DNA from 2 places in the Clostridium facile genome. Region 1 is predicted to be linked to the other one. Evidence: predicted binding sites of a transcription regulator. Region 1 holds the regulator's gene; the other holds the start of a gene.
What was found. Region 1 encodes HrcA, which represses chaperone genes, less so after heat shock. Its sites were predicted from a motif close to TGTTAGCACTCNNNNNNNNNGAGTGCTAACA; they were not measured.
Positions count from the first base shown of each region.

Region 2: the regulator HrcA is predicted to act here: its motif matches at 8,511-8,541, upstream of htpG (molecular chaperone HtpG).

Region 1 is NZ_JACOQK010000001.1:2,433,492-2,450,226, forward strand. It holds gene H8Z77_RS10080 (HAMP domain-containing sensor histidine kinase) at 1-931, shown strand, start outside; gene H8Z77_RS10085 (S1C family serine protease) at 1,122-2,549, shown strand; gene H8Z77_RS10090 (cobyric acid synthase) at 2,568-3,416, shown strand; gene H8Z77_RS10095 (ABC-2 transporter permease) at 3,461-4,069, opposite strand; gene H8Z77_RS10100 (ABC transporter ATP-binding protein) at 4,069-4,914, opposite strand; gene H8Z77_RS10105 (GntR family transcriptional regulator) at 4,917-5,291, opposite strand; gene H8Z77_RS10110 (NAD-dependent epimerase/dehydratase family protein) at 5,602-6,624, opposite strand; gene H8Z77_RS10115 (TetR/AcrR family transcriptional regulator) at 6,779-7,369, shown strand; tRNA gene H8Z77_RS10120 (tRNA-Glu) at 7,718-7,792, opposite strand; tRNA gene H8Z77_RS10125 (tRNA-Met) at 7,798-7,874, opposite strand; gene ychF (redox-regulated ATPase YchF) at 8,349-9,443, shown strand; gene H8Z77_RS10135 (HAD family hydrolase) at 9,578-10,378, shown strand; gene prmA (50S ribosomal protein L11 methyltransferase) at 10,434-11,354, shown strand; gene H8Z77_RS10145 (methyltransferase family protein) at 11,658-12,179, shown strand; gene hrcA (heat-inducible transcriptional repressor HrcA) at 12,637-13,686, shown strand; gene grpE (nucleotide exchange factor GrpE) at 13,670-14,209, shown strand; gene dnaK (molecular chaperone DnaK) at 14,278-16,137, shown strand; gene dnaJ (molecular chaperone DnaJ) at 16,226-16,735, shown strand, end outside.
Region 2 is NZ_JACOQK010000001.1:1,120,615-1,137,349, reverse strand. It holds gene H8Z77_RS04710 (phosphatidate cytidylyltransferase) at 1-379, shown strand, start outside; gene H8Z77_RS04705 (1-deoxy-D-xylulose-5-phosphate reductoisomerase) at 395-1,540, shown strand; gene H8Z77_RS04700 (M50 family metallopeptidase) at 1,565-2,584, shown strand; gene ispG (flavodoxin-dependent (E)-4-hydroxy-3-methylbut-2-enyl-diphosphate synthase) at 2,587-3,651, shown strand; gene H8Z77_RS04690 (PolC-type DNA polymerase III) at 3,682-8,052, shown strand; gene htpG (molecular chaperone HtpG) at 8,576-10,459, shown strand; gene H8Z77_RS04680 (hypothetical protein) at 10,897-11,232, shown strand; gene H8Z77_RS04675 (hypothetical protein) at 11,674-12,414, shown strand; gene H8Z77_RS04670 (sulfide/dihydroorotate dehydrogenase-like FAD/NAD-binding protein) at 12,680-13,570, shown strand; gene gltA (NADPH-dependent glutamate synthase) at 13,570-14,961, shown strand; gene H8Z77_RS04660 (S-layer homology domain-containing protein) at 15,873-16,735, shown strand, end outside.

The DNA of each region.
Region 1 (16,735 bases):
CCTTTCTTCTGGCGTGGTTTTATTTTTGGCGTTTGTCATTATCTTTTTAGTTACTTCTCAGCTGGTAAAACCATTAAAAGATATGTCCTATGCGGCCCAGCAATACGGAAAAGGAGACTTTTCCCCAAGAATATCCATCGAACGGGATGATGAGATTGGCCAGTTGGCCCAAACCCTTAATACGATGGCATACGACCTCTCCTTAATTGAAAACTCCAGGCGGAGCTTTACCGCGAATGTTTCCCATGAGTTAAAGACTCCAATGACTTCGATTGGCGGCTTTATTGATGGAATTTTGGATGGGACAATCCCAGAAAGTCAGCATAAAAAATATTTGCGTATAGTTTCGGATGAGGTAGCGCGTTTATCCAGGCTGGTTCGTTCTATGTTGAACCTATCTAAAATTGAAGCAGGGGAAATGAAGCTGGAGTGCAAACCGTTTAACGCATTAAATGTAATTGCACAAACGTTATTCAATTTCGAGAATGCTATTAACGAAAAGAATCTGGAAATTCGTGGACTAGATGTGGATGATATTTGGGTAGAAGCGGATGAGGATTTGATCCATCAGGTAATTTATAACTTGATGGATAACGCGATTAAGTTTGTCAACCAAAATGGATATATTGAGTTTGGATTCCGCAATATTGCTTCCCGTACCGAAATTACCATCCGGAACAGTGGGGAAGGCTTAGCGCCAGATGAGATGAATAAGGTGTTTGACCGCTTTTATAAAACGGATAAATCCCGCGGTTTAGATAAAAATGGGGTAGGTCTTGGTCTCAACATTGTAAAGACCATTATCAACCTACATGATGGCGATATTGTGGTTCGTAGCAAAAAAGGGGAGTACACCGAGTTTAGTATTACATTAAAAACAGGGAAACCCCCGGTAAAGCCAAGAAGAAGCTCTGATAAGGAACAACAATAATTTTTGGATGAAAAAATGGGGGCATCATAACAAGTAGGATGAATTTTAACACCCTGTTGATAATCATGATTTGTTTTTTTGATATAATACTTATAATATACGTAGTGTAGCTTCTAATAGTATTTTGGTTTTCTAGTTAGATTGATAAATTTTATATTAAAATATACAATTGGTAATAGGAGGTGGTAAGATGGAACGGCATAATCCAGAACAGCCAGAAAAAACAACAGAAGTTTTACAGGATGCTGTAGAAGATGGCATTGTAAACGAGCAGTTGACTTTAATTGACCAGATTGAATCGAACCAGGACGATGTTTACGAATGGAATTTTTCTGATTATGAAAAAATAGCGGCTGAAAGGGCTGTACCTACTAAAAAAAGTAGAGGTCTTGTGCTACTAGCTTTTATACTTGGTTTTGCTCTGGTTGCGGTTATCATGATGTTTACAATCTATGTTGTATATGAACAAAAACAACCTTCCTCCATGGGTGTTACTCAATCAAAGCAGCAATTTCCCAGTTTGATTTTAAATGATTCTCCAGCGGAAACTTCAGATACGGGGGATGATGGACAGACGACAGCGGAAATTGCAACAAAGGTTACTCCTTCTGTGGTAGGGATTGTTACCTATAATAAGGATTTAAGCTATGAAGCTGCTGGCGAAGGGTCAGGAGTGATTATGAGTTCAGATGGCTATATTGTCACTAATGCCCATGTATTGTTGGATAGTGAAGGATATCTTACACCTACTATTAAAGTGGTATTGAACAACAGCAGCGAATATGAAGCTGAAGTAATTGGCAGTGATATTAAGACGGATTTAGCGGTGATTAAAATTGACGCGGAAAATTTGACCTATGCAGAATTTGGAAATTCTGATCAGGTACAAGTGGGGGACCGTGTCATTGCCATTGGCAATCCAGGCGGGGTTACCTTTATGGGCTCTGTTACACAGGGAATTGTCAGCGGGTTAAATCGCACAGTAAAAACCAGTAATGGCACAGATATGACATTGATTCAAACGGATGCTGCCATCAATCCAGGGAATTCTGGAGGGGCTTTGGTGAACCGTTATGGTCAAGTTGTTGGAATTAACTCCGCTAAAATCAAAAAATCCAATTATGAAGGGATTGGTTTTTCCCTGCCGACAAATAGTGTAAAACCGATTGTAGATGAATTGATTAAATATGGTTATGTAAAAGACAGGGTAAAAATTGGATTTACTTACCGTGAAATAGATTCTGTTTTATCCAATGCCAATGGAATACCAGAGGGCTTGTATGTCGTTTCGGTTGATGACACCTTGGATGCTGCAACACAAGGACTAAGCGCGGGTGATATTGTCACCAAAATCAATGGGAAATCCATTGGCGATACCAGTGATTTGGCAGATGCCTTGGATGGAAAAAAACCAAATGATAGTATAAAATTAACAGTTTATCGGGAGTCTGGAAATTCCAAAGGGACTACTTTTGAGATTAAAGTAAAATTATATGAGGATCAAAGTACGATCCAAACTGCTCCTTCCGGTTCAGATTATTCCGATGATCGTTATTATAACGCAGATGTCGATGACGACGAGGGTGTTTTTTCGATAAAAAATACCCTTTCCGCTTAAATTTTACCATAGGAGTGGTTGGTAATCGCAAAAACAATTATGATACAGGGAACGGCTTCCGGTGTAGGGAAGTCTACGATTGTAGCTGGCTTATGCCGGCTGTTGGTACAAAAGGGATGTCGAGTCGCTCCATTTAAAGCGCTTAATACTTCGGATAATTCCTATGTGTTTCCCAACGGTCAGCAAATCGCCTGTTCTCAGGCGATCCAGGCACAGGCGTGTAAAATACAACCGTCTACAGACATGAATCCCATCATGATAAAACCTGTCCTAAATAAATATCCTGTGTTAATTGTGAATGGGGAACCGGCAGCATTTCAGGTGGATGTGAAAAAACAGAACCAAATGTTAAAACAAGTGGTATTGCAAGCGTTTCAACGATTGGAAAAGCAGTATGATTATATTTTGGTGGAAGGTGCTGGAAGCCCAGTTGAACTAAACCTGAAACAGAATGAATTTGTCAATATGGGTCTGGCAACCCAACTTCAAGCTCCAGTACTTTTGGTTTCCGATATTGACAGAGGTGGGGTTTTTGCCTCTTTATATGGTACAGTTGCTTTGTTAAATTCAGAGGAACGTAACCTGATAAAAGGGATTATTATCAATAAATTTCATGGGGATCCACAGTCTTTTTTCGATGGCACTCAAATCCTACAGAACCTTACCAAAATACCTGTTTTAGGGATTCTTCCTTCATTCGATCTCAAAATCGAGGATGAGGATATTGTGTTTGGCAACGAAGATATCAAAACAAAAGAGAGTTTCGCCTGTTATGGTGCCTCATATGTTTCGTTACTCGACCAGGAACTAGATCGTTTAGCGCAATTATTTGAAAAGCATTTGCAGATTAGCCAGTTTTTATTTTAAAAGAAAAGGTTGGAACAATTTGTTCCAACCTTTTTGTGCTATATTTATAGTTCTTTTTTGCGATAGATTGTAATAGAAACAAAGAGAGAAACTACATAAATAAAAATTGCGATGATAGGTGCAACCTTTAACAGAAGGGAAATCAAATGAAAATCAATTTGGAAACCAGGCTGTATTAGTAATGCGACAATAATAACGGGGATACCAATGACACCAATTAAAATAAATCTACCCTTTTCGGTGCCAAACTGAAACATCAATGGCAGTAAAATTGCCTGTATTATCGTTCCAATGCTAAAGAAGATGCAAAAGAACTGGAAGGTATCCGAAAAAGAGAATTTTTCTATAATATATGCAATTATAGTGGATAGGATGCAGGAACCTGCCATAAACAGAATCCCCAATAAATATTTACTGTCAACAATCTGCGTCCGTGTAACTGGCATGGTAACCGCAAATTGGTCCCATTTTGCCCGTTCATCATAGGCCAAAGCGGTTACCGGCATCATAACAGCCAACATCATTGCAATTCCAGCAAAAAACCCACTGTTTTTCATGGAAATTGCCAAAACTAAAAATAAAATTAAAAATAAGCCCAACATTTTTAACTGGGATTTTAAATTGTAGCAATCCTTTAACAATAAACCAGCCATTATTGTTCCCCCCTTATGGTAAATAGCATAATATCTTCAATGTTTGCAGGATCAGCCAAAAATCCACGTGGTATTTTGTTTGCCTTTACCAAGGCTTCTACCCCAAATTGGTTTTCTCTTTTTCCGCAAATGGCATTGGCATCAATCTGTTTTAATTCAGCTACCGAACATTTTACAATTCGGTATTGTTCTAATAAATCATCCTTTGATTCGCTGAATATCATCTTTCCATGATGGATAAAAGTGATATAATCGCATACTTTTTCCAAGTCCCCAATGATGTGGGAAGACATTAAAATGGAGTGGCTGTCATCCTGGATAAATTCCAGGAAAAGGTCAAGTAGTTCATCCCGAACCACAGGGTCAATCCCACTGGTAGCTTCATCCAAAATAAGGAGTTTGGTGTTGTGGGATAACGCCACGGCAATGGAAAGTTTCATCTTCATCCCTTTGGAATAGTCTTTTACTTGTTTTTTGAATGGAATCTGAAATTTTTGAACCATAGTAAGGAACTTTTTTTCTTCCCAGGTATGGTATACTTTTTTTAACACTTTGTTGATTTGGTTTGCGGAAAGTGTTTCAGGAAAAGAACTTTGATCCAACACAACGCCAATTTGTTCCTTTAAATGAGGGGGCACATTGGTAGAATCTTGCCCAAACAAACGGATTTTTCCGCTATCCTTTTTAATCAAATCCAAGATAAGCTTAATTGTAGTGCTTTTTCCAGCACCGTTTTCACCAATCAACCCCATAATACAACCAGTGGGAAGGGAAAAATCAATGTGGTTTAAGGAAAAATCTCCATAATGTTTACAAAGGCCCTTTAGTTCTAATGCGTATCCCATGTTTATTCTCCTTTATAAATCAGCGATAACATCTCCACAAGCTCGGATAAACTGATGTTACAACTTGCTGCAGCAGAAACAATTGCCTGCATGTGCTCTTCAATAGAACGAAGCTGCTGTTCCCGTAAAAATTCTTGGTTGATACCAGCAACAAAGCTTCCTTTTCCTGTCATAGAAACCAGAAAGCCTTCCCGTTCCAGCTCTTCGTAAGCCCGTTTTGTTGTTATTACGCTGATGCGTAATTCTTTTGCCAACAGCCGCATAGAAGGAAGGGCGTCCCCTTCTTTCAATTCCCCGGCAATAATCAAAGCCTTTATTTGGGAAACAATCTGTTCATAGATCGGCTGGCCGCTGGAGTTACTAATGATTAGTTTCATAGTTCACCATCCAATATATTGTATATATTTATTATATACAATATACCTGATATGTCAAGAAAAAAATAAATTTTTTATTCTATTATTTTTTGTATATAAGAAAAAATAGAATCATCCCCATTTTATATTATAAATGAATATGATTAATTTGTTTCATAATTAGGTGAAAAAGCAGGTGTGGTGGGAGATATTTTAAATAATGCTCTGATAGATGTTCTATACTACAACGCAGATGGAAAAATAATCCCAAACAAAAATAGGATAACCCAATGGAAAAGCCACAATCTGAACTGAGATTGTGGCTTTCAAATTAAGCGGTTACATGTTTTTTCTTTTTTAATTGGCCGTTTTGTTTCATCCAGGAAATTGTATCTGAGATTGTTTGAAATAAATCTCGAGGGCGATATCCCAGTTCACTAGTGGCTTTGTCATGGGAAAATTTATCGTTGCTTTTTAAAGTATACAAAGAATATTTTGTATAAAGCGGACGGCGTTTTTTCTGTTTCGCAACCCATTCTATCAAAGGTACAAATAATTTTGCCATCCAAATTGGTAAGATGGGAAGATGTTTCCCACCGTATATTTTTTGCGCCATTTTTAACAGGTCTTTGATCTCATAATGACGGTTGGAAAGGATATAGCATTCACCAACTGTTCCCTTTTGTGCTGCTAACAGGCAACCTTGCGCTACATCCCTTACGTCCACAAAATCGTATCCACCATGCACACAGGCAGGGAGTTTTCCCAAAATATAATCGTGGACCAACTGGACTAAATGGTTTCCAGAATTGTCATAAGGGCCTAGAATTCCGGAAGGATGGACCACAATAGCTGGCAGGCCTTTTGGCACCAGATCCAGTACAGCCTGAGTTGCTTCCGCTTTTGTTTTTGCGTACCCACCAACTACATTATCCTTAGAAAAATGGGAAATTTCTTTTAACACCTTTAAGGTTCCACCCTCTGGGATCGCGTGGACCGAGCTGACATAGACCATCCTTTTTAGTTTATATTGTAGTGCTAATTCCGCGATATTTTTTGTACCAGTTACATTTACATTGTATAGGGCAGGGGAAACTTCTTCCGAGATATCGATGATACCTGCTGTATGGATGAGAACGGTTTGTTCTGGGTTCATATCCTCAAATAAGGGGAGAAGCGTTTCTTTTTTACTCACATCCCCATGAAAATAGGTGGTGTTGTCAAATTGGTTGGAAGGTGTTTCATTTGGCAGAATAAGCCCACGGATTTGGCAATTTTCCTGTTGTAATAAACGGATAATCGTATTCCCTAAATGGCCATTGGCTCCTGTAATTAAATAAAGTTTTTGATTCATAACAATACACCTTTTTATTTAATTAACATGTGTTGATTTTCTTTCCTAACTGTATTATAATTTAAAGGAAGATAGGAATCAATCATCAGTTTTCCCAGGTTATGAGATAAAATTCAACATATTAACCACGGATTGTTGAGAGGTGTGATGTGTTTTGAAAAAAGTAACAAATGATCACCGGATTAGAGTGACAAAATTATTGATACGGAAGGCGTTTACCAGTTTATTAAATCAAAAGCCGATCCAAAGCATCTCTGTCAAAGAACTTTGTGAGTTGGCGGGGATTAACCGTGGAACATTTTATAGCCATTATACTGATATTTATGATTTATGCGACCAGATCGAAGCGGATATGTTGCGGGATTTAAAAGATTCCATGGAACCAATGCTCCGCAAAGATACAACGGTAACCCCTGTAAAGATTACCACCGAAATTTTCCGCTGTTTAAAAGAAAATTCAGACCTTTGCACCGTTACGTTAGGAAAATATGGGGATAAGGAATTTATGATGAAATTGATGAACCTGGGGAGGGAACAGTGTTTGGAATCCTACTCCCATTATTTTAAAAAAGCGTCCCCAAGAAAAATTGAATATTTTTACGCTTTTGTCAGTTCCGGCTGTATTGGGCTATTGAGGAAGTGGTTAGCGGATGGCATGGTAAGTCCAATCGAGGAGATCGCGAAAATGGCGGAAAAAATTATGTTGTCTGGCGTTGAATTTTTACAAGAGGATGAAGCCAGCTAGAAACAGTGGCACTAAAAATGAAAAAATGGCGGTATTTAATGCCGCCATTTTTTCAAAAGGTAGATCAAATATAACAAAGAGCAGGAATTTTTGATAAATTAAAATGGGGTTAGTGATAATGTTTCTTATCACTAACCCCATTGTTAGTTTAATTAGCTTTATGTTTTAAGTATGTTATTATCATAACATTCGGATAAAGGACTGTCAACCTATTTTGACAAATTTATGCCATTGTACTGTTTTTATGGGAAAGTTGAGATGCTTTTGTTTAATAAATACTGTAAACAGTAAATTTGTTGTGAAATAAAAAAGCAAAGAAAAAAGCTTGTTCATATGAACAAGCTTTTTTGGTGACCCGTGCGAGAATCGAACTCGCGATACCGCCGTGAAAGGGCGGTGTCTTAACCTCTTGACCAACGGGCCATAACTGGTAGCGATAAGTGGATTCGAACCACTGACACTGCGGGTATGAACCGCATGCTCTAGCCAACTGAGCTATATCGCCATATTGCTTTCGTGGTGCTGAGCACTTAATTATTATACACTAGTTATTTCAATTTGTCAAGCACTTTTTTTAAAAAATTGAAAAACTTTGCTTTCTAGTTTCACACCCGAACTTACGGTAAACATATTATACTACAGCATTATCTGTTTGTCAACATTTTTTTTGATTTTATTGACGAATTTTTTTTATTGTGATAACATGGGTAAGGAATCTGTAATAATGAGTTGTTTGGATGGATTTTTCTTATTGTTGTTAGGATACCCAATTAGATAATAAAAATAGATTTTATTTTATATATCAATCTAATCATTATATATGGGTAGTGTTTTGTTTGATTCGGGATACTTAGGTGCCTTATCTTTCAAAAGATAGTTAATAAGAAAATAAAAACAATTTTATTTTACTGTGGCATATTTAAAAGCCTTATCATAAAAAGTATAAAAATGAATTGAAATCATAAAAAGGGGTATTGTTATGAAACTTGGTATGATTGGTTTGCCTAATGTAGGCAAAAGTACATTGTTTAACGCGCTTACAAACGCAGGCGCGGAATCCGCGAACTATCCATTCTGTACGATTGAACCAAACGTAGGCGTTGTATCCGTTCCAGATGACCGTTTGGATAAACTGGCTGAAATGTATGACCCAGATAAATTTACACCTGCTGTTTTAGAGTTTGTGGATATTGCCGGTTTGGTAAAAGGCGCCTCCAAAGGGGAAGGCTTGGGAAACAAATTTTTATCCAACATCCGCGAAGTGGATGCGATTGTACATGTAGTACGGTGTTTTGAGGATGATAATATCATCCATGTAGATGGAAAAATTGGTCCAGAACGGGATATTGAAACCATTAACCTGGAATTGATTTTTTCTGATATTGAGATGCTGGACCGCCGCTTGGACAAAACAAAGCGCGCGTTAAAAGGGGATAAAAAATTACAATCCGAAGTGGATTTGCTGGAAGCCCTCCGTTCCCACCTGGAATCCGGTTTGCCAGTCCGCGGCTTTGAATGTAATGAGGACCAACAGGCGGTCATCAATACCATTGATTTCCTCTCCAACAAACCGGTAATTTACGCCGCGAATTTAAGTGAAAATGATTTTATCAATAATATTGAAACCAATCCTTATTATTTGCAGGTTTGTGAAATCGCGAAACGGGAAAAAGCGGCGGTGCTTCCTATCTGCGCAAAAATTGAGGAAGAAATTTCCGACATGGAACTGGAAGATAAAAAAATGTTCTTAGGGGAGTTGGGACTAGAACGTTCTGGGCTGGACCGTATTATTCAGGAAAGTTATTCTCTGCTGGGGTTGATTTCCTTCCTGACAGCAGGAAAACAGGAAGTGCGGGCTTGGACAATTAAAAAAGGCACCAAAGCACCACAAGCTGCCGGAAAAATCCACACTGATTTTGAACGTGGGTTTATTCGTGCGGAGGTCATCAGCTTTGACGACTTGATGGAATGTGGGACAATGGTAGTGGCAAAAGAAAAAGGCCTGGTACGCCTAGAAGGAAAAGAATACGTCATGCAGGATGGCGATATTGTTGTATTCCGCTTTAATGTGTAAAATGGATTATAGAAAAAATCCGGTTGGTAATACAGCCGGATTTTTTTAGCCTGTTGGGATAATTGTAACCAGAATTATCTTTATTTGTGATATAATAAATTCTATAAAACAATGGAAAGGTTTTCAGTATCATTATGATTAAATTAATTGCGGCGGATATGGATGGAACTTTATTAAATAGTCAAAAAGAATTGTCCCCTAATTTGTTTCCACTATTAGAGGAATTAAAAAACAGGGGCATATTATTTGCGGTAGCCAGTGGACGACAATACTATAATTTAACCAAGGAGTTTGCAGGGGTAGACGGACTAAGCTATATTTCGGAAAATGGCGGGATGGTATTCCATCAGGGAAACTGTATTTTTACTGATGAAATTCCATGGGAGGATTTAAAACGGCCTGTGGAGCTAATCCAGAAAATACCCAACGCAAAACCAATTTTATGTGGAGTAAAATCCGCTTATCTTTCCAAACTAGATGCCAGCGACACAGAGGTGCTGCGGAATGCAAAAATGTATTATGAACGGCTGAAACTGGTTCCAGATATATTGGAGGCGGCAAAGCAGGACCATATCTGTAAAATTGCCATCTTTGATGTAACAAAAGCGGAACAGAACACTTATCCTGCATTGCAGGAATTAAATAGAAGGTTCCGTGTGCTGCTTTCTGGAGAACAGTGGGTGGATGTAATGAATCCGGAAGTGAACAAAGGCAAAGCATTAAAGGCATTGATGGCGGCAATCCAAGCAACACCTGAAGAAACCATGGCGTTTGGGGATTATTTGAATGACTATGAAATGATGCAATCCTGTTATTATAGCTATGCTATGGCAAATGCTCATCCTGATCTAAAGGCTGTGAGCAATTTTCAAGCAAAATCCAATGATGAGGATGGGGTAGTAAAGGCAATCCAACAGATGTTGCAGAAAAATTGACAATCCCTTTCTGGATACGGTATAATCAAAGAAAACGGACGGAGGTATTTTATAAATGGAAAACTGGACAGCGATTCATATTCAAATTCCTTGTGAACTGGTAGATCAGGCGGCAGCAATTACTCAAATGGTCGTACCTTATGGCATTTATATTGAAGATTATACAAATTTGGAAGAACAAGTGGAGCAGATTGCCCATATTGATTTAATTGATGAGGACTTATTAAAAAAAGACCGAACAAAAGCAATTATCCACGTTTATATCGACCCAACCCAGAATCCAATGGAAGCAGTTAGCTTTTTACGGGAACGGTTTGAAAGTGAGGCCATTCCTTATCAAATTGACACCGAAGGGGTAAAAGAAGAGGATTGGGCGACAGCTTGGCAAAAATATTACCATACAATTCGGGTTGGCAGCCATCTTGTGGTATGTCCGGAATGGGAAGAATGTGACTTGCAGCAAGGCGATATAAAGGTCACCTTAAACCCTGGTATGGCGTTCGGGACAGGGACCCATGAAACGACCCGTTTATGTATGGAACTGTTGGAACAGCATATAACGCCAGATTCTAAAATGTTGGATATCGGTTGTGGAAGCGGTATTTTGGCAATTACCGCAATGCTGTTGGGGGCAAAATCCGCAGTTGGGGTTGATATTGACGAATTAGCGGTAAAAGTAGCTTATGAAAATGCCGACTTAAATGGAATAAAGGATCAAGTTACCTTTGTATGTGGAGATTTGACCGATAAAATTTCCGGCACCTATGATGTTATCTGTGCTAACATCGTTGCGGATGTGATTATTAAACTGTGCGATACTGTAACCGACTTTATGCATCAGGATACTGTGTTGCTGTGTTCCGGTATCATTGACCAGAGAGAAGATGATGTAGTTATGGCACTACAACAGGCAAACCTGCAAATTTTAGAGATTAAGCGTGAAAATGGCTGGGTAGCCATTAGTTGTAAAAAATAGGATTTCTACAAATAACAGTTTGTAAAAACAGGATATGTTTATGTGTACGAATGGTGTAACATAATAAAAAACGGAAAGTTGTAGAGCGTAGTAGAGAATTTTTACGACGGCTTTATTCAAAGAGAAATTCCAGATACTCCTTTTTTGCTGTTTAACTGATTGAAAAGGTGCTTTATAATGGGCTGGGAATTGGCGAGTGGTGGATTGCACCGAGAATCCGCCAAATGATCGCCAATTGGACAACTAAATGTAATACAGGAAAAGCCGGCTTTTTATCAAACTATTTTCATACGGAGTTGAAAAATGAATGGTTTTCTTTTATTGGTTCCATTTTTACTGGTAAGATTTATATTACTTACCGTTTTAAATAAAACAGCTTTGCGGCGAGCAGCTTATTTTGCGCCAGTACAGGGAAAAGAGAAAATAGCCTATTTGATTTATCAGGTATCCATGGTTGGTATCTTACTATATCCACTGTTTCTGACGGTAAAGATAGATTTATCGTGGCAGCTTTTTCTGGGGTTATTTTGTTATGTATTGGGTTTATGCTTATGTGCTGTTACAATGGTCTGTTTTGCTTTTCCCAGCGATACAGGATTAAACAAAAATGGAATTTACCGTTTCTCCCGGAATCCTATGTATTTAGCTTATTTCATTTGCTTTATAGGCATGGCTTTTTTAACGCGTTCTCTCGTACTGTTTGGGATAGTTCTATTTTTTCAAATCTCTGCACATTGGATCATCTTATCAGAAGAAAGATGGTGCATTGAAACATTTGGGACAGCCTATCAGGAATATATGAAAAAAGTACGGCGATATATTTAACTTAAATCTTTTATTCGATTGGCTCGTTTTCTATAACAGGGATTCTGGATGAAAAACAGCTTGTTTGTGGTAAAAATTCAATCTGGGTTTTTGGTTTGTTTGCAATCAAATCATAATTTTAGCATAAATTTCAGGTAATCTAAGGGCAGGTTCAAAAACCTGCCTTTTATCTTGTTGTATTTTTAGCACTCTACGAATAACATTTCTAAAAACCAAGTTATTTTTCATGTTTTTACTGGTATATAGATGGATTCTTTGGGAACGCTTTGACTGTTAGCATTTGTATAACATGCACGATCACATAAGCAGTTATTATGTAAATTTGAACGAAATTTAAATCATTCTTCAATTTTTCTCCTTGCCCTTGACATTCCGAAAAGAGGGTGCTATATTATATTTAGCACTCAGATAGATGGAGTGCTAAAAGCGAGATTTGTCACACCCAGAGGTGAAATCAATGAAAAGTGATGACAGACGGCTGAAAATATTACAAATTGTTGTGGATTCTTATATCCGTACCGGTGAGCCGATTGGTTCCAAAACAGTGGCTGCGTTAATGAACAATGAGGTTTCCTCCGCCACCATACGGAACGACATGGCAATGCTGGAACGGCTGGGCTTTTTAGAGCAGCCCCACACATCGGCTGGAAGGATTCCAACTTATCTGGGTTACCGGATTTATATCAATAAATTGATGCGCCCCAGCGGCCTGTCAGAGGAAGAAAAACATCGGATTGACACCATGTTGCAGCGGGAAAAAACATCCCCTCACGCAGTGGTGGAAAACGCGTTGGAAGCCCTGGCGGAAGTTACAGGATGCGCGGCGGTCAACACCAGCAACCTTCCTAAATTTTCAGTCATCACAAAGGTAGAGGTGGTACCTGCAGGTAGAAAATTATACGCCCTGTTGATGATTACATCTACCGGAGAGATTAAAAATAAAATATGCCGTTTGGAATTTGATTTAAATCAAGAACAGCTTAGCTTTTTTGAGAACCTAGTAAAACACGAATTATTAGGTAAAAATGTGGAGCAGCTTACCCCAGTCACAATGCAAAACATGGCAGTTGCCCTTGGCAGTTACATGCTTTCCCTTTCCCCATTGTTATATGCAATCTACGAACTGTCAGATGAAATTTCCCGTCAGCAAGTAGAAATGAAAGGGGAACGAAACCTGTTGCGTTGCAGGGATTTTGATGCAGGGGAACTAATCCATTTTATCAATACCAAAAATGAGATTGGAAAAATCCTTTCCTCGGCTTTTGATGGCATAAATGTTGTATTTGGTAAAGAAACTGACACCTTTACCATTACCAATTCCAGTTTGATCCTTTCCAAATATGGAAGCGACCATCCTATGGGGTCATTTGGAGTGATTGGGCCAATCCGGTTGGATTATTCCAAGATTATCCCTTATATGGAGTATTTTTCTGAGAGTGTATCAAGGATCATTGACAATATGATGGAAGAGCAGAAAGGAGCATTGACCGATGGCGAAAAAAAATAACGATGAAAAGGAAAACCTGGATGAAGTAGTGGAAGAAACTACTCAGCAGGAAGATAGCCAGACAGAACAGGATGCTGCGGACCAGGAAATGGAGCAGCTAAAACAGCAGGTGCAGGAATTAAAAGACCAGAATTTACGGCAGTATGCGGAATTTGATAATTTTCGTAAACGTACCCAACGTGAAAAATTAGAAAGTTATAAAAATGCTACTGCAGATTGTGTGTTACAATTTATTACTGTATTGGATAATCTGGAGCGTGCGCTGGATGCAGAAAAAGAGGATAGCAGCATGAAAAAAGGTGTGGAGATGATCGCCACACAGTTTAAAGAAGTCATGGCAAAAATGGATGTACACGAAATCAATGCGTTGAACCAGCCATTTGACCCTGAACTGCACAATGCGGTAAACCAAGTACAAGATGAAAATTATGGAGAAAACACCATTTGTCAAGTATTCCAAAAAGGGTACCAGATGGGGGATAAAGTGATCCGTCACGCAATGGTGGTTGTAGCAAATCCATAATAGTTCAGATAAAAGCAAACCAATTTATATTACTATAGAAATGAAATTCATTTTAGGAGGAATTTATCATGGGAAAAACCATTGGAATCGACTTAGGTACTACAAACTCTTGTGTTGCTGTTATGGAAGGCGGCGAAGCTGTTGTTATCGCCAACGCGGAAGGCGCTAGAACAACACCTTCTGTGGTTGCGTTTTCCAAAACAGGGGAAAGAATGGTAGGTCAGGTAGCAAAACGCCAAGCAATTACCAACCCAGAAAGAACGATCATTTCCATCAAACGTCATATGGGTAGTGATTATAAAGTAAACATTGACGGCAAAAATTACACTCCACAGGAAATTTCCGCAATGACATTACAAAAATTAAAAGCAGATGCGGAAGCTTACCTGGGCGAACCAGTAACCGAGGCGGTTATTACTGTACCTGCATATTTCTCTGACTCCCAACGTCAGGCAACCAAAGACGCTGGTAAAATCGCTGGCTTGGATGTAAAACGTATCATCAACGAACCAACAGCAGCTGCTCTGGCTTATGGTGCGGATAAAGAAGACGACCAGAAAATTATGGTATACGACTTAGGCGGCGGTACTTTCGATGTATCCATCATCGAAATGGGCGATGGCGTACAGGAAGTTTTAGCAACTGCTGGTAACAACCGCTTGGGCGGTGATGACTTTGATGAAAGAATCATCAAATGGATTATTGAAGAATTTAAAAAAGCGGAAGGAATTGACCTTTCCGGCGATAAAATGGCAATGCAGCGTTTGAAAGAAGCTGCTGAAAAAGCAAAAATTGAACTGTCCAGCATGAGCCAGGTTCAAATCAACCAGCCATTTATCACTGCTGACGCAAACGGCCCAAAACACCTGGATATGACATTGTCTAGAGCAAAATTTAATGAATTGACTGCTGACCTGGTAGAAGCTACTATGGGTCCAGTACGCCAGGCGTTGTCCGATGCTGGTTTGACTGCAAATGACCTGGATAAAATCCTGATGGTTGGTGGTTCTACCCGTATTCCAGCCGTTGTGGAAGCAGTTCAGAAACAGTTGAACAAAGAGCCATTCAAAGGTATTAACCCAGATGAATGTGTGGCAATTGGTGCTGCTATCCAGGGCGGTGTTTTGTCTGGTGATGTAAAAGGTTTGGTATTGCTCGATGTTACCCCATTGACCTTAGGTTTGGAAACCCAAGGCGGCATTATGGCTAGAATGATTGAAAGAAACACCACAATTCCAACGAAGAAAACCCAAATCTTCACCACAGCTGCGGATGGCCAGACTTCTGTTGACGTTAGCATTTACCAAGGAGAACGTGATTTCTGCCGTGACAACAAACAATTAGGTATGTTCCGTTTGGACGGTATCCCAGCAGCTCCAAGAGGGGTTCCACAAATTGAAGTTACTTTTGATATTGATGCCAACGGCATCGTTCATGTATCCGCGAAAGATCTGGGTACAGGGAAAGCGCAGAACATCACCATTACTTCTTCTACTAATATGAGCAGTGAAGAAATTGACAAAGCGGTAAAAGAAGCGGAAAAATTTGCGGCTGAAGACAAAAAACGCAAAGAAGAAATTGAAATCCGCAACCAAGCTGACCAATTGGTATATCAGAGTGAAAAAACATTGAATGAAATGGGAGATAAAGTTTCTGCAGATGAAAAATCTTCTATCCAAGCAAAAGTAGATGCTTTGAAAGAAGCTTTAAAAGGCGACAATATCGACGATATTAAAGCAAAACAGGAAGAATTACAAAAACTGGTATATGATATGTCCGCTAAGATGTATCAGCAGGCACAGGCACAACAACAAGCAGCTGACCCAAATGCGGCAGCAGGAGCAGCAAACAACAATACAAATTCCGCTCCTCAAGATGATGTTGTAGATGTAGATTACACAGAAGTAGACGACAATAACAATAAATAAAAAATTGCAGATGCCGGATTGCGCCGAATATCATTCGGTGCAATCGGTATGCTTTTTTCAGCAACATTAGGGAAAGGTGGCTCTCGGTTTGGCAGAAAAACGAGATTATTACGAGGTTCTTGGCATCCAAAAAGGAGCATCCGAGGACGAAATTAAAAAAGCCTACCGCAAACAGGCAAAAAAATATCATCCTGACTTGCATCCAGGGGATAAAGAGGCAGAGGAAAAATTCAAAGAAGTCAATGAGGCTTATGAAGTACTGTCCAACAGCCAAAAACGTGCGAAATATGACCAGTATGGCCATGCCGGTGTTGACCCGAACTTTGGCGCTGGCGGCGGAGCTGGAGCAGGCGACTTTGGTTTTGATATTGGTGATATATTTGAAGGATTTTTTGGTGGATTTGGCGGAGGAAGGCGGCCCAACCCAAATGCCCCCAGACAGGGAGAAGACGCTTTTGCCAGCGTGACCATTTCTTTTATGGAAGCATGTAAAGGGGTGGAGAAAGAAATCAGCGTTTCCCGTCAGGAGCAATGCGACCATTGTCACGGTACTGGATGTGCTCCAGGTTCTTCCCCACAAACTTGTCCGGACTGCGGC
Region 2 (16,735 bases), 1.3 Mb from region 1:
CGGCGCTTATTTTGTGGGGCGTGCTTTTGGAAAACACAAAATGGCTCCTCAAATTAGCCCCAACAAAACGGTGGAAGGTGCCATTGGTGGGATTGTCACCAATCTGGTTTTGGCGGTAGTGTTTACTTTAATTTATACCGCGGTATGCCATTTGGAATTCCCGGCAAAAAATTATATCCCATTGTTGATTTTGGCATTTATCTGCTCTTTTGTGGGAATTTTAGGGGACTTAACCGCTTCGATTGTGAAACGGCAGTATAAAATAAAAGATTTTGGGAATTTAATTCCAGGGCATGGCGGGGTAGTGGATCGGTTTGACAGCATCTTTTTTGTTGCCCCAGTCATCTATGTGTTTGCTGGATTTTTCCCGATTTTGTAAGGAAAGGACGTAAAAATGAAACGAATTAGTATCCTGGGTTCTACTGGTTCGATTGGAATCCAGGCTTTGGATGTGGTAAAAAAACAGGGATTCCAGGTGGTTGCGCTAGCGGCAAAATCCAATTATCACCAGTTGGCAAATCAAGTCAGGGAATACCATCCAAGCCTTGTGTGTATATATGAAGAAGAATACCTGGTTCCTTTGCAGAAAGAATTGGACGGCATGGAAGTGCAAATTGTCACCGGCATGGAAGGTCTGTGCCAGGCTGCTACAGTTCCAGAAGCGGAAATGGTGCTGAACTCGGTTGTGGGGATGATTGGATTGCGTCCAACTTTGGAAGCGATCTATGCCCACAAAGATATTGCTTTGGCAAATAAAGAGACCTTGGTAACCGGCGGTGAGTTGGTAATGAAAGCGGTCAAGGAATACAGGGTAAACCTGTATCCGGTGGACAGTGAACACTCTGCCATTTTTCAGTCATTGCAAGGAAACAAAATAGAACAGGTCAGCAAAATTCTGTTAACTGCTTCCGGTGGCCCGTTTTTTGGAAAGACAAAACAGGAACTGCTTCATGTGGGGTTACAGGATGCTTTGAACCATCCAAACTGGAGCATGGGCAAAAAAATCACGATTGATAGCGCTACCTTAATGAACAAAGGGTTGGAGCTGATCGAGGCGGTTTGGTTATTCCAGCAAAAGCCGGAAAATATAGAAATAGTGGTGCAGCGGGAAAGTGTTGTCCATTCCGCTGTGGAATATGTGGATGGTTCTGTGATTGCCCAACTGGGTACACCGGATATGAAAATCCCCATCCAATACGCCTTTACTTATCCGGAACGTGTGGATTGTGATGTCAAACGGCTATCTTTGTTTGATTATGGGACATTGTCGTTTTATCGTCCGGATTATGAAACATTCGATTGCCTAACAGCCTGTAAAGAGGCCATTAGTAGGGGTGGTTTGTATCCTACTCTGGTCAATGGCGCCAATGAAAAAGCGGTGGAATTGTTTTTACAGGAGAAAATCTCCTTCCTGCAAATTGGGGAAGTCGTAAAACAAGCTTTGGAACTTTCTCTGCCGTATCAAGAAGTAACCCTGGAACATATTTTACAGGCGGATCAAGCCGCGCGGGAATTTGTTACGCAATATTTTCATCTTTAATACCATAAGGGAGGTTCTTTGTTCATGTCTACTGTTGTCACCATTTTGATTACCATTCTCATTTTTTGCCTCATTATTTTGATACATGAACTGGGACATTTTCTAGTTGCGAAGGCAAGTGGGATTAAAGTCAATGAATTTTCCATGGGTATGGGTCCTGCAATATGGAAAAAGCAGGGGAAAGAAACCCTTTATGCCATCCGCATTTTTCCCATTGGCGGTTATGTGCAGATGGAAGGAGAGGACGAAAATTCCGAGGATAAACGTTCATTTAACAATGCCCATGTATTAAAAAGGATTGCCGTTGTTTTAGCGGGGGCAATGATGAATTTTATTTTGGGTCTTGTGCTGATGGGGATTATCACGGCTTGCCAGCCTCAGGTTCCATTGGCGGAAGTTGGGGAGGTTACCAGCGACCAAAGTGTTTTCCAGCAAGGGGATAAGCTGCTTTCAGTTAACGGCCATGGAGTGGTTTCCGCTGCGGATTTCCGGTTCCAAATCCAGAGGGTTGCCGCGGATGAACCGTTAAATGTCACCGTAAAACGGGACGGCAAAAAGATGGAATTAAAAGATGCTACTTTTAACACAGAATCAGATGGTCAGCAGGTTCGCTCTCTTGGATTTATGTTGCAGGTGGAAAACCTGAATGTGGGAAATTTCTTTTCCAGCACATTTGGCAACACAGCATTTTATGCCAAACTAGTGTGGACTTCTTTGGCAGATCTGGTGACAGGTCAGGTGAGCTTGAGTAGTGTTTCCGGCCCTGTTGGAGTTGGTCAGGCGGTAGGTCAGGCACAGAGCATGGGGATTTTATCCGTCCTTTCCTTGTTTGCATTAATTACGATTAACGTTGGCATTTTTAACTTGTTGCCATTCCCAGCATTGGATGGTGGAAGGTTTGTATTTTTATTGATTGAACTGATTTTCCGCAAACCGGTAAAACGGGAAATTGAAGGCTACATCAACGCAGCCGGTATGGCATTGCTGTTGTTACTCATGGTTGTGATAACCGGTAAAGACATTATACAGTTGTTTATTCATTGAAAATAGAAAGGAGCCCTGAAATGGTCAGACGGAAGGTAAAACAGGTGGCATTAAAAAATCTGGTATTTGGCGGGGAAAAAATTTATATCCAATCCATGCTGAATAAGCCAGCGGAAGATATTTCGGGCAGCGTGGAACAGGCGGTGGCGCTGGAACAGGCTGGCTGTGAGATTATCCGTGCCGCCATTCCGAACAAACAGGCGATCCGTTTAATCGACGCCATCAAGCAGAAAGTATCCGTCCCATTGGTGGCGGATATCCACTTTGATTATCGCCTGGCGCTAGAAGCGGTGCAGGCTGGGATTGATAAAATCCGGATTAATCCAGGCAATATTGGTTCGGATGACCGGGTGAAACAGGTGGCGGATGCCTGTAAAGCCGCCGGCATCCCCATCCGCATTGGGGTGAATTCCGGTTCGGTGGAAAAACACATCCTGGCAAAATACAGTCGTCCTACGCCGGAGGCTTTGGTGGAAAGCGCCATGTACCATGTATCATTGCTCCATAAATTTGATTTTGATGATATTGTCATCTCAATTAAATCTTCGGATGTAGAAACTATGATTCTGGCGTATGAGCTATTGGCGGAACAGTGTGATTATCCTCTTCATTTAGGGGTGACGGAAGCGGGGACGGAACGCATGGGGCTGATCAAATCCTCCATTGGGATTGGCAGCCTACTGGTAAAAGGAATAGGGGATACGATCCGGGTTTCCCTGACTAGCGATCCTGTCCATGAAGTTGCTGCTGCACGAGATATCCTCAAAGCCATTGGATTACAGAAAAATGAGATAACCCTCGTATCCTGTCCAACCTGTGGGCGTACCAAAATTAATCTGATTGAGCTGGCAAACCAGGTGGAACAGGCAGTACAGAATATTCACAAACCAATAAAGGTTGCGGTGATGGGATGTGCGGTTAACGGCCCAGGGGAAGCCAGGGACGCAGATTTGGGGATTGCAGGTGGAGACGGATGCGCTGTGATCTTTAAAAAAGGCGAGATCATTAAAAAGGTGCCGGAACAGGAAGTTTTGGCAGCTTTATTAGAGGAAATAGAAGCATATTAACAGGACAGAACGGAAGGAATATCATCGATTATGCAACATAGTTTGAAGCATCTTTTTGCTTCTTTTAGTCATTTGGAACCAGTACTCTCCCAATTGGATTGTGGGGAGATTTTACAGGTTATTTCTGCGGAACGGAGAACCGTACTAAAAATTCACCTGAAATGTACAAGCCTTGTGCCATATCAAACCCTCCATCAGTGCGAACAGGAATTGGCACAGGCATTGCAGCTGAAACGGGTGGAGATCCATCCTAAATATACGCCGGATATGTTTACCATTTCTTATTTTCCGGAAATTGTTTTAAAAATGAAGGAAACCTCCTCCATGATCAACGGATTTTTGGATGAATGTGATACCAATTACGAAGGAAATCACCTGACAGTATTCCTCAAACGGGGTGGATACGACATTCTTATGCAGTTACAAGCGGATAGAAGGTTGGCCGAACTGATTTTTGAACTCTTTTCTTTTTCTCTGACCATCAGTTTTGATGGAATAAAATCCATTTCCAAAGAGGAACAAAAGGAGCTTCGCAAGCAGATTCCAGAACCAGTTCCACCAATCCGGGAAGAAATTCCGTTACCACAAGATGCTCCACCATGGGAGGACCAACCTTCTTCCCCTGTGGCTCCTCCTGTTCCCCAAAAACAAGAAAAACCGCAGGAGGTAGTGTTGAACCTTCGTGATTTGCCGTTTTTACGGGAAGGCTCTAAATTAATTTTAGGAAAAAAGATCAATATTCCACCAACTTCACTGAATGAAATACACGAACCACGGGAAGGGATTGCTGTTTGGGGTGACCTGTTTGACTCTCAAAGCAGAGAGTACAACGAGGGGAAAAAACAAATCCTCAGCTATTCGATTACCGATTACACCAATTCCATTACCTTTAAGCTTTTCTGCGACACCGACAAACTCAGCAAGTACAGTGACCTGAAAAAAGGTGCCACTGTCTTTATCCAGGGGGATATTGACTACGATAAATACGATCGGGAACTGGTCTTAAAGCCAAAAAACATGATGCTGGTACAAAAAGCACCAAGAATGGACACCGCAGAAGAAAAACGGGTAGAATTACATATGCATACTAATATGTCTGCAATGGACGCTATTACGCCGGCTTCTGGGCTAATCAAAACAGCTCATCGTTGGGGACATAAAGCGGTTGCTATCACTGATCACGGTGTGGTGCAGTCCTTTCCAGAAGCGATGAGTACCGTGGATTCCATTCGCAAAGAGAATCCGGATTTTAAGGTAATCTACGGGGTGGAAGGTTATTTTGTGGACGATTGTATTGCCGCTGTATACGGAGGGCAAAATCAGCCTTTCGATGGAGAATTTGTGGTGTTTGATACTGAAACCACCGGTTTAAATGCTCAGGATGAACGATTGACGGAAATCGGGGCGGTTGTCGTGAAAAATGGGGAAATACTGGAGGAATATGACGAGTTTGTCAACCCAGGGAAACCAATTCCACCGAATATTACTGAACTTACTGGCATTACCGATGAAATGGTGGCAGATGCTCCGGGGGAACGGGAATCGTTGGAGAAATTTTTCGCGTTTGTCAACGGCCGTGTGCTGATTGCCCACAACGCAAAATTTGATATGGGATTTTTGGCCGCCGCTGCGGAACGCTGTGGCATGCCATGTGAGTTTACCTATATTGATACAGTCCCAATTGCCCGCACATTGTTTCCGAATATTAAAAATTATAAGCTGGATACCCTGGTAAACCATCTAAAATTAGGGGATTTCAACCATCACCGTGCCTGTGACGATGCCCGTGTGTTGGGGTTGATTTATATTGAGATGGTAAAACGGCTCCAATCTGATAAGCAGATAAATACAATTTCCCAGATCAACCATTCATTGGGCGGTGCACAGGATTTTAAAAAACAACGCCCCTACCATCAGATTATTTTGGTGAGAAACACCTTGGGGTTGAAAAACCTTTACCGTTTAATTTCATTTTCTCATTTGGATTATTTCTTTAAAAAGCCCCGTATTCTGAAAAGTATGTTGAGTAAATACCGGGAAGGGCTGTTGATTGGAAGTGCCTGTGAATCTGGTGAGCTCTATTGTGCTATTAAGGAAGGAAAAAACTGGAATGAATTGAAGCGGATAGCCTCTTTTTACGATTATCTGGAAATCCAGCCTTTGGGAAACAATGAATTTATGATTCGTTCCGGCATTGTCCCAAACCGGGAAAAATTGATGGAGCATAACCGCACCATTGTTAAATTAGGGGAAGCTCTAAACAAGCCAGTTGTGGCAACTTGTGATGTGCATTTTCAGAATCCAGGGGATTCTATTTACCGCGCCATTGTTATGGCGTCCATGAAATACAAGGATGCAGATCAGCAGCCTCCTTTATATCTTCATACCACCGATGAAATGCTCCAGGAATTCCAATACCTAGGAGAAGAAAAAGCTTATGAAGTTGTGGTGAAAAATCCGAACCTGATTGCGGATATGGTGGATAAGGATATCCGTCCATTTCCCAACGGAACCTATACGCCAGAAATTGAGGGAGCGGAGGAGGATTTGCAACGGATTACTTGGGAACGTGCTAAAAGTATTTATGGCGATCCTCTGCCGGAACTGGTCAGCAAGCGTTTGGATAGGGAATTGACTTCTATTATTGAAAACGGGTTTGCCGTACTGTATATGATTGCACAAAAGCTGGTTTATAAATCCAACCAATGTGGATACCTAGTTGGTTCCCGTGGTTCAGTTGGCTCCTCATTTGTAGCTACTATGGCAGGAATCTCTGAGGTAAACCCATTGGTTCCCCACTATGTTTGTCCTAATTGTAAATACAGTGAGTTTATCACCGATGGTTCGGTTGGTTCCGGTTACGACCTACCGGAAAAGAAATGCCCTAATTGTGGGGCGAATTTGAATCGGGAAGGCCACGATATCCCATTTGAAACCTTCCTTGGATTCCACGGGGATAAAGCGCCGGATATTGATTTGAATTTCAGCAACGAGTATCAGTCCAGTGCCCACCGCTATACCGAGGAATTATTCGGGAAAGACCACGTATTTAAAGCGGGTACGATTTCCACTGTGGCGGAAAAGACCGCTTACGGCTATGCGTTAAAATATCTAGAAGAACGGGAAATGACGGTAAATAAAGCAGAAGAACTCCGCCTCTCGATTGGCTGCCGTGGAATCAAGCGCACCACGGGACAGCACCCAGGGGGAATGGTAGTTGTCCCAGATGGCTATGATGTGTACGACTTTACCCCTGTACAGCATCCAGCTGATAAATCGGACAGCGATAATATCACTACCCATTTCGACTTCCACTCTTTGCATGATACTATTCTGAAATTGGATGAATTGGGACACATTGTCCCCACCATGTATAAGCATCTGGAGGATTTGACTGGGATTAAAATCAATGAGGTGACCACTAGTGATGAGCAGGTAATCAGTCTGTTTACTTCCCCAAAAGCCCTTGGAGTAACACCAGAACAGATTTTCTGCAAAACCGGAACACTCTCCTTACCAGAAATGGGTACCTCGTTTGTTGTACAGATGTTGATTGATGCACAGCCAAAATGTTTTTCCGATTTGTTACAGATTTCTGGCTTATCCCATGGTACTGACGTATGGCTGGGCAATGCTCAGGACTTGATCAAACAGGGGATTTGTACGATTTCTGAAGTAATTGGTACTCGTGATAGTATTATGACCTATCTGATCCACAAAGGACTGGAACCGGATATGGCGTTTAAAATCATGGAGATTACACGTAAAGGGAAAGCTCCCAAACTATTGACAGACGAACACAAAAAGGCAATGAGGGATTGTGGAGTACCAGAATGGTATATTGACAGCTGTTTGAAAATCAAATACATGTTCCCACGAGCTCATGCTGCAGCTTATGTTATCTCTGCAATTAAGTTGGGATGGTATAAAATATATAAACCGTTGGAGTATTATGCAGCCTATTTTACAGTGCGTAATGGTGATTTTGATGTGGAGACCACGATGCAAGGACAGGAAGCTGTTTCCAGAAAGTTGGAACAGCTTCGTGCAAAGGGGAACGACCGTTCTGTAAAAGAAAATGATACCTATGATACTCTGCTGATAATCAATGAGATGCTTTGCAGAGGATATGAATTCCTTCCCGTGGATTTGTATCGTTCCCATGCGATCAAATACCTACTTGAAGATGGGAAGATCCGTCTCCCATTCTGTGCGTTGAAAGGCTTAGGTGAAGCAGCTGCGAACAACCTTTACCAAGCTGGGCAGGAAGGAGAATACATCTCGGTAGATGAGGTGAGTAATCGTGCCGGAGTTTCCAAATCAGTGATTGAAATTCTGGAAACAGCGAATGTTTTTGGCAATATGCCAAAAACCAGTCAAATGACTCTATTTAATTTATAAGAAAAGAAAATTGGTTAAAATATCGGGATGATCAACTCATCCCGATATTTTTGATTATGTTTTTAGATTAGAAAAAATCTCCTGGTTTTACCGGAGGAAGAAAAAGAGTAGTGCAAGAACAATAATGGCTAGCTTTATACGAATCCAAAATGGGAAAGGCTGTATGAAAAAAGATATCCAAGTTAAAGTGACCGTGTTTATAGGTATCAGTCATGTGATGCAATAATATAATTCATTACCTATTATAAGGGACTATTACTGTTTGAACTCGGTGGACTTGACTGTTTTATAGGCAGGATAAAGACATAATTTTTTTGATTTTCTCAATTTGTTGCATACTTATATTTTACAAAGACATGATGAAAGATTTTAAAAATCAATAAATCGTGAATTTTGTTCTATAATTGTAAAAATAAAACAAAGGGCTTGATTTTAAATCAAAAAAGTATTATACTTTATTTTAGCACTCAAGGTATATGAGTGCTAAAACTTTGACTTAATTTTTAAGAGGTGTAAAATCAGCATGGAAAAGAAACAATTTAAAGCAGAATCCAAACGTTTGCTTGATTTAATGATTAACTCTATTTATACACATAAAGAGATTTTTTTAAGGGAATTAATTTCTAATGCCAGTGATGCAATTGATAAGCTTCATTTTAAATCCTTAACCGATGATTCTATTGGATTAACCCAAAGCGATTATAAAATCCATCTGGCTGCGGATAAAGATGCCCGTACTTTAACAATTATCGATAATGGAATTGGTATGACCAAAGATGACTTGGAAAATAACTTGGGGACCATTGCCCAGTCAGGTTCTTTTGCGTTTAAAAAAGAAAATGAAACCGGTGATGATGTAGATATTATTGGTCAGTTTGGGGTAGGGTTTTACTCCGCCTTTATGGTGAGCAAACATGTTGCTGTCATCAGTAAAGCATATGGTTCTGATCAGGCTTACCGCTGGAAATCCGATGGTGCGGACGGTTATACCATTGAGGAAACCCAACGAGATGGTTTTGGTACAACAATTATCCTGACCATTAAAGATGATACGGAAGAAAATCACTATGATGAATTCCTGGACGAATATCGTATCCGTGGTTTAGTAAAGAAATATTCCGACTATATTCGGTACCCAATCACCATGGATGTAGAGAAGGAAAGGAAAAAAGAGGGCTCCGAGGACGAATATGAATCCTACATTGAGGAGGAAACCCTTAACAGCATGCAGCCAATCTGGAAAAAGGCAAAAAATGAAGTAACAGATGAGGACTACAATAACTTTTATAAAGAAAAATTCTTTGATTTTACCGATCCTATGAAGGTAATCCACAGCAAAACTGAAGGTTCTGCCACCTACAATGCATTGCTGTTTATTCCATCTAGAATTCCATATGATTTTTACACCAAAGGGTATGAAAAGGGCTTGCAGCTGTATTCCAGCGGTGTTTTAATCATGGATAAATGCGGAGATTTACTACCAGATTATTTTGGATTTGTAAAAGGACTAGTGGATTCTGAGGATTTATCTCTGAATATCTCCAGGGAAATGCTTCAGCACGATCGCCAGTTAAAATTGATTGCTAAAAGCTTGGAAAAGAAAATTAAAAACGAACTTACCAAAATGCTGAAAAACGAGCGGGAAAAATATGAGAACTTCTTCAAGAATTTTGGTATTCAATTAAAATTTGGGGTATATTCCGATTATGGTGCCCATAAAGACGAATTGAAAGATTTGATCCTGTTCCATTCTTCCTTTGAAAATAAATACACTACATTGCAGGAATATGTTTCCCGCATGAAACCGGAACAGAAAGAAATCTATTATGTTTGCGGTGATAAGTTGGAACAGATGGAACATCTACCACAGACCGAAATGGTAAAAGATAAAGGGTTTGAAATCCTCTACCTGACAGATGATGTAGATGAGTTTGCGATGAAGACACTGGGAGAATACGAAGGCAAGCAGTTTAAATCAGTATCCAGTGGAGAGCTGGACCTGGAAACTGATGAGGAAAAAGAACAGGTAAAACAGCAGCAGGAAGAACATAAAGACCTGTTTGCTGCAATGAAGGAATCACTGGGGGATAAAGTAAGTGAAGTACGTTTGTCCCAACGGTTAAAAACCCATCCAGTATGCCTGACTACTAGTGGGGAGATTTCCTTGGAAATGGAAAAAGTATTGAATTCTGTTCCAAATAACCAGAAAGTTTCCGCCCAGAGAGTATTGGAAATCAACGCAAATCATCCAATTTTCCAAAAACTTTGTGCTTTACAGGATAATAAGGAAAAACTGGCTTCTTACGCAAAATTATTATATACCCAGGCCAGCTTGATGGAAGGACTTCCGGTCGATGATCCAGTGGAATTCTCCAACCTGATTTGTGATTTAATGGTAGAAGAATAATCCCGTATTTTATTTCTAGCTGTGCCTAGAACTTACAGTATCGTTAAAAGCAACAGAAAAGTGTGATTCATATAGATGACAGCCTGGTAATTCATACATTGCCAGGCTGTTTTTTTATGTTCTGTTTTTCAGGATTTTCACATGGAATAATAGATTTGAAATCCTCGATTTCATAGCAAAAAATTAAAAAACTCAATTATCTATGTATATTTTTTGTCTAAAGTGAAATATGAAAAGAACTGTTTACAATGATAATACAACAATTATAAAGCCTTATTTAATGACTGATACGAAGAAAGAACAAGACAGGTGAGAAATAACACTTGAACTATTGTGTTATTTCATATATTCTATATATAATTGTAAAAGTAGAAGAGAAGTGACAATTCATTTTACTTATTTTATCATTTACTGGTTTAGGAAGGAGGACCTCATACATGAAAACAAAGGTAAGAGTGATTCGTCTGATTGGAGCTATTGTATTTGTACTGGCGATTGTTTTTTTGTATTGGGGAGTAAAAGGAATTACCAACATACGCCCTGCTTCTGATTATGAGGACATGGGTATTCATACTTTTGTGCCTGATCGAGTTTTGCCTGTTTCAGTGGAAAATACTTCTACCGGACGAGATAAACGGCTTTATCCTACCAAGACAATATATGTAGTTTATTATCAAGCTTTGGATGGAAGTGGATATCAATGGAAAGTAGAAACTGGCAACAAGAAAAGTGATGCTAATCAGATTCTGTACGAAGGAAAAAGTGTGAAATAGCGAGTATTGTCCATTAAAGATACCAAAAAATATATCACTGTGGAAGATGAACTGACAATTGATACTTATGTAAAAGGGCAACTACACCAGTATATCTGGATGGTTGGATTGTCCATTGGCTATTTGATATTTTGTCTTGTAGTATGGATGGTTATAAAACGTCGTAAAAATAATAAAACAGAAGAATAGCAATCGTTTTGTCATGCAAATTCCTTGCTTATTTTGATATTGCAATAATGGAATCTATTTTTGATAAAAGAAACGATATATTGCCAAGTGTTATCAGAATAGGAACCGATTTGATACATAAAATGATGTGACTGACGATGAGAGGAATCTGTTTCTTTCCGTAAGTTTTTAAACGATCCATGATTTGTTTGATAATTGTTTGCATATTGATTCCTGTTGATTAAAAAATGATTTAAAAAGGAGGTTTATACAATGAAAAGAAAAAAACTTATTCCAATCATTAGTGTTGTTTTTTCATTTGTCTGTGCGATTCTGTTATTCCTAAATTGGAATGTAGAATCGTTATTTCAACAAGATGAAATGCCAGTTACCATGAGCAATATAAAACATGATACCAAAACAGATTTTACTGGATCTATAGCAGGTGAGGATATTCCACGATTGGTTAGCGCAGACGATTTTTCAACAATGCAAACGAAAGTGGATTATATGACAGCAGATCCAATTGGGATTGTTACTACTGGTGTTTCCAGCTTAAAGCCATGGGTAGACCATTACACTACAAAAAGCTATAAAGGTAGAACGTCAACTGGTAGTCGTCGGGCCGAGGTAACCCAATCGAAATTTGATATTTGGAACAATTATAATCCATATTATCTGTTAGAACTTCCAGACCATACCTACCTATTGGCACAGATACCACAGACAGCAGCAGATGCAATCAAAAAAGGTAAAAATATAACTCTTCCGATCGGTCAAAAAGTAGGAATAACAGATACTGCCAAGAGATATCTTACTCCTATCTGCAAAGAATATGGGGTCGATATAAATGGTGTGTACTATGCTTTTAATAATCAATGGCAAAAAGAACACCACTCTACCTTTTTGTTGATACGCTTTGGAATCTCTGCTGTTCTTTGGTTAGTGCTATCTGTGGGAATAACCCTTTTGGGGAATAAAATTTTTTTAAAAAAAGAACAAGCTAAAATATAATAAGAAAAGAAACAATATCGGATTTTGGTGTGATATTATTTTTAATAGGTAAAACAATTTCTCTTTGCATCATCAATGGGAACAATCTTCTGTGAAAATGTTGGTATTTGTTGAATATATACAAATATTTAGGTGGATGTTTAGTAACTATAAATTTGTATTTTGAATCACTTTTTGCTATAATAGAGATGTTCAGGTGTTTTTTACATAGTAGCACCTGTTTACAATTTTCCATGTAAAAAAACTAAGTATGGGAGTAATGAACGTGTATAAGATCGTAAAAAAAAGAATGCTTTCTAGCAATATCTTTTTAATGGATATTGAAGCGCCACGTGTTGCCAAATCTGCAAAACCAGGGCAGTTCGTGATTGTAAAAATGGATGACAAAGGAGAACGTATCCCTTTGACAATCTGCGATTATGACGCAGAAAAAGGTACTGTTACGATTGTGGTGCAGACCATTGGTTCCTCCACAAAATTAATGGAAGAATACGAGGAGGGGGATGCTTTTGAAGACTTTGTTGGTCCTTTGGGCAACCCTAGTGATTTGATTGATGAACCAATTGAAAAATTAAAAGAGATGAAAATTCTATTTGTTGCCGGTGGTGTTGGTACCGCTCCAGTTTACCCACAGGTAAAATGGCTGCATGAACAAGGTGTGGACGCGGATGTTATTATCGGCGCAAAAACTAAGGATATCGCTATTTTAACCGAAGAAATGGCTGCTGTTGCAGGCAATTTGTACTTAGCTACCGATGATGGTTCTTCCGGCTTTAAAGGGATGGTAACCGATCGTCTGAAAGCTTTGGTGGAAGAAGAAGGCAAACATTATGACCGTGTTGTTGCTATTGGGCCAATGATTATGATGAAATTTGTTTCTTTGCTGACCAAAGAATTGAATATTCCTACTATTGTCAGCCTGAATCCAATCATGGTGGATGGTACTGGTATGTGCGGCGCTTGTCGTGTTACTGTAGGAGACAAAGTAAAATTTGCTTGTGTAGATGGTCCTGAATTTGACGGGCATTTGGTAAACTTTGATGAAGCAATGCAACGCCAAGCAATGTATAAAACCGAAGAGGGCAGAGCTGAATTGCGCCGCAGAGAAGGGGATACTCACCACGGCGGATGTGGACATTGCGGAGGTGACGAATAATGGATAGATTTAAAAGAATTCCCGTAGCAGAACAACCTGCTGATGTACGTGCAAAAAACTTTGAAGAAGTTTGCTTGGGTTATACCGAGGAAGAAGCAATCCAAGAAGCATCTAGATGCTTGAATTGTAAAAAACCTTTATGTGTAACCAAATGTCCTGTAAGTATTCATATTCCAGAATTTATTCAACAAGTAAAAGAGGGTAATTTTGCAGAAGCTGCAAAAATTATTGCACAGGATTCTGCTTTACCAGCTGTTTGTGGTCGTGTTTGTCCACAAGAAACCCAATGTGAAAGTAAATGTGTATTGGGAATTAAAGGTGAACCGGTTTCCATTGGTAAGCTGGAGCGTTTTGTAGCTGACTGGGCTAGAGAACATGATGTTGATTTGAGTGCAAAAGAACCAGATAACGGCATTAAAGTAGCTGTAATCGGCTCTGGTCCTGCTGGGATTACTTGTGCTGGTGATTTGGCAAAACTAGGTTACGAAGTAACCATGTTTGAGGCCCTTCACGAACCAGGCGGAGTTTTGGTATACGGTATTCCAGAATTTAGGTTGCCAAAATCCACTGTTGTTGCCCATGAGGTAAACAACCTGCGGAAATTAGGCGTTAAAATTGAAACAAATGTTATTATCGGCAGAACAGTAACTATTGACCAACTGTTTGATGAAGAAAACTTCCAGGCTGTATTCATTGGCTCCGGCGCTGGTTTGCCAATGTTTATGGGAATTCCAGGGGAAAACGCCAACGGTGTATTCTCCGCGAACGAATTCCTCACAAGAAGTAACCTGATGAAAGCGTTCCGTGACGATTATGATACTCCAATCCGTGCAGGACAAAAAGTTGCTGTTGTCGGTGGCGGTAACGTAGCAATGGACGCAGCAAGAACAGCATTGCGTTTGGGTGCTGAAGTACATATTGTGTACAGAAGAAGTGAAGCAGAACTTCCAGCTCGTGTGGAAGAAGTTCACCATGCAAAAGAAGAAGGCATTATCTTTGACCTGTTGACCAATCCAGTAGAAATCCTGGAAGATGAAAAAGGATGGGTAAAAGGTATGAAATGTGTTCGCATGGAATTGGGTGAACCAGACGCTTCTGGTAGGAGACGTCCTGTTCCAGTAGAAGGTTCTGAATTTATCATGGATGTTGACACTGTTATCATGTCTCTTGGTACTTCTCCAAACCCATTGATCTCCTCTACCACAAAAGGTTTGGATATCAACAAATGGAAATGTATTGTTGCGGATGAAGAAAGTGGCCAAACTTCCCGCGAAGGTGTATTTGCAGGCGGTGACGCTGTAACTGGTGCAGCTACTGTTATCCTGGCAATGGGTGCAGGGAAAAAAGCAGCGGCAGCAATGGATGAATATTTAAAAAATAAAAATAAATAAGTTTATTGAGGACTAAGAAAAAACCTCCTGAAATTCCTTTTCAGGAGGTTTTTTCATGGTGTCTTTGGACATGAAAAAAAGAGTAGTGGAACAATTCTAACGACAGGCTTTATATGGGCTGAAAAAGGAAAGGCTGTACGAAAAAAATAGCGAATTGCCCCATTTATGGGTGGTATGTGCGATATTAGTATCATAGGGGATAAACTGGCAATAACATCTTTAGAGGCTGTGCAAACTGCCACTTGAACTGATAGTTTTGGCTCATAATTGTATTCGGAAACTCTTGGTTTTATCGGGAGAGGTATCTCGTCAAAAAGGTTTTCACTTCCGGCAAAGCAGGTTATTAGAAAAGAAACTGGAATCAAGAATAAAACGAAATGGAACTTCTTGAACAAGAAGGAGGGTAGATGTAGTTGAAGAAAATTTGCGGTGTGTTTTTCGATGCTTGTAGCTTGCCTTTTTAGGGCGATTCAAGCTTTCGACTCATTTGTAGGTTTAAACTAGAGAAACTAGGATAAATGGATAAGATGACGAGTAGATTGTGGCGTTTTAAATAATAAAATGGAACTAGTTGATATCCCCGTTTATAAATAAAATACTTATTCGATAGTATAATCACTTTAACTTTTTTCTGCTGGGCAAAACAGGAATAAGCATGACTTTTTAGGAATCAGATACAAAAAAATAGAAAATAATTTACATATTAACATATTTACTTTATTATAAATATTATCTATAATAAGAAAAGAAATATTGTTTTTTTAGGCGGAATAAGATATAAATACAACTGAATTGTTCGAATATTGTTCTGAATCAGTAAATGGATATTTTATTCCCAAATTCCACTTAGCAATGGTTGAAATGGGCAGTTTTTATCATTGCGTAATTTCATGAATAAAAGCGGGGTACTTATGAAACAGAAACTAGCATTAAAATTACTTTCTTTTTTCCTCTCGGGGATCATGGTGGCAGGGATAATGTCCACTACAGCATTCGCTTCAGAAAATACACAAACAACATCACAAATTATTTCTCAGTTAGAACAACAGAATGAGCCGGTAGAAATACAGCCTTTTTCCAATTATGAAGGAGGAGCACGGTTATCCAGCCAGGCAAAGGATATTTACAATGGGTTGTATGATCTGGTACAGGATATTGTTTCTGGCAAAACAAGGACAGCAAAAATAAGTTCTTTAAAAATTTCCCATTATAAATCCTCTACATTGAGTTCTGATTTTAACAAAGCATTAAACGCCTTATTAACGGACTTGCCAGAACAGCTATTTTGGTATGATAAAACCCAAGGCTGTGTTTATACCGATTATAAAAATGGAAATTTAGATGTTAAAATGAGTGTGGCCAAAGATTATCGGGATAGCAGCGCTTCTGCGGAATCAATCCGTATCAACGGCCAGACAAAATATTATTATTTTACAGTAGATTCTTATAAAATGAAACGTGCTACCAATGCTTTGATTACAGCCCAAAATGTTGTGGCACAAGCGGCAGGAAAGAGCTTAGTAGAAAAATTATCTTATTTTAATCAGTGGATTTGTGACCATGTAAATTATGCGGATGCTACTTCGTCTTCTTATGGCGACTTGTTCCAACTGGTTTATGTATTTGATGGCAACGCTTCAACCAATGTTACATGTGAGGGATATGCGAAAGCATTCCAGTATTTATGCGATATGGCGGGGATTCAGTGCTACACAGTAAACGGCTATGTAGGAAACACCGCTAGTTCTGCTTTTGCCCATATGTGGAATGTAGT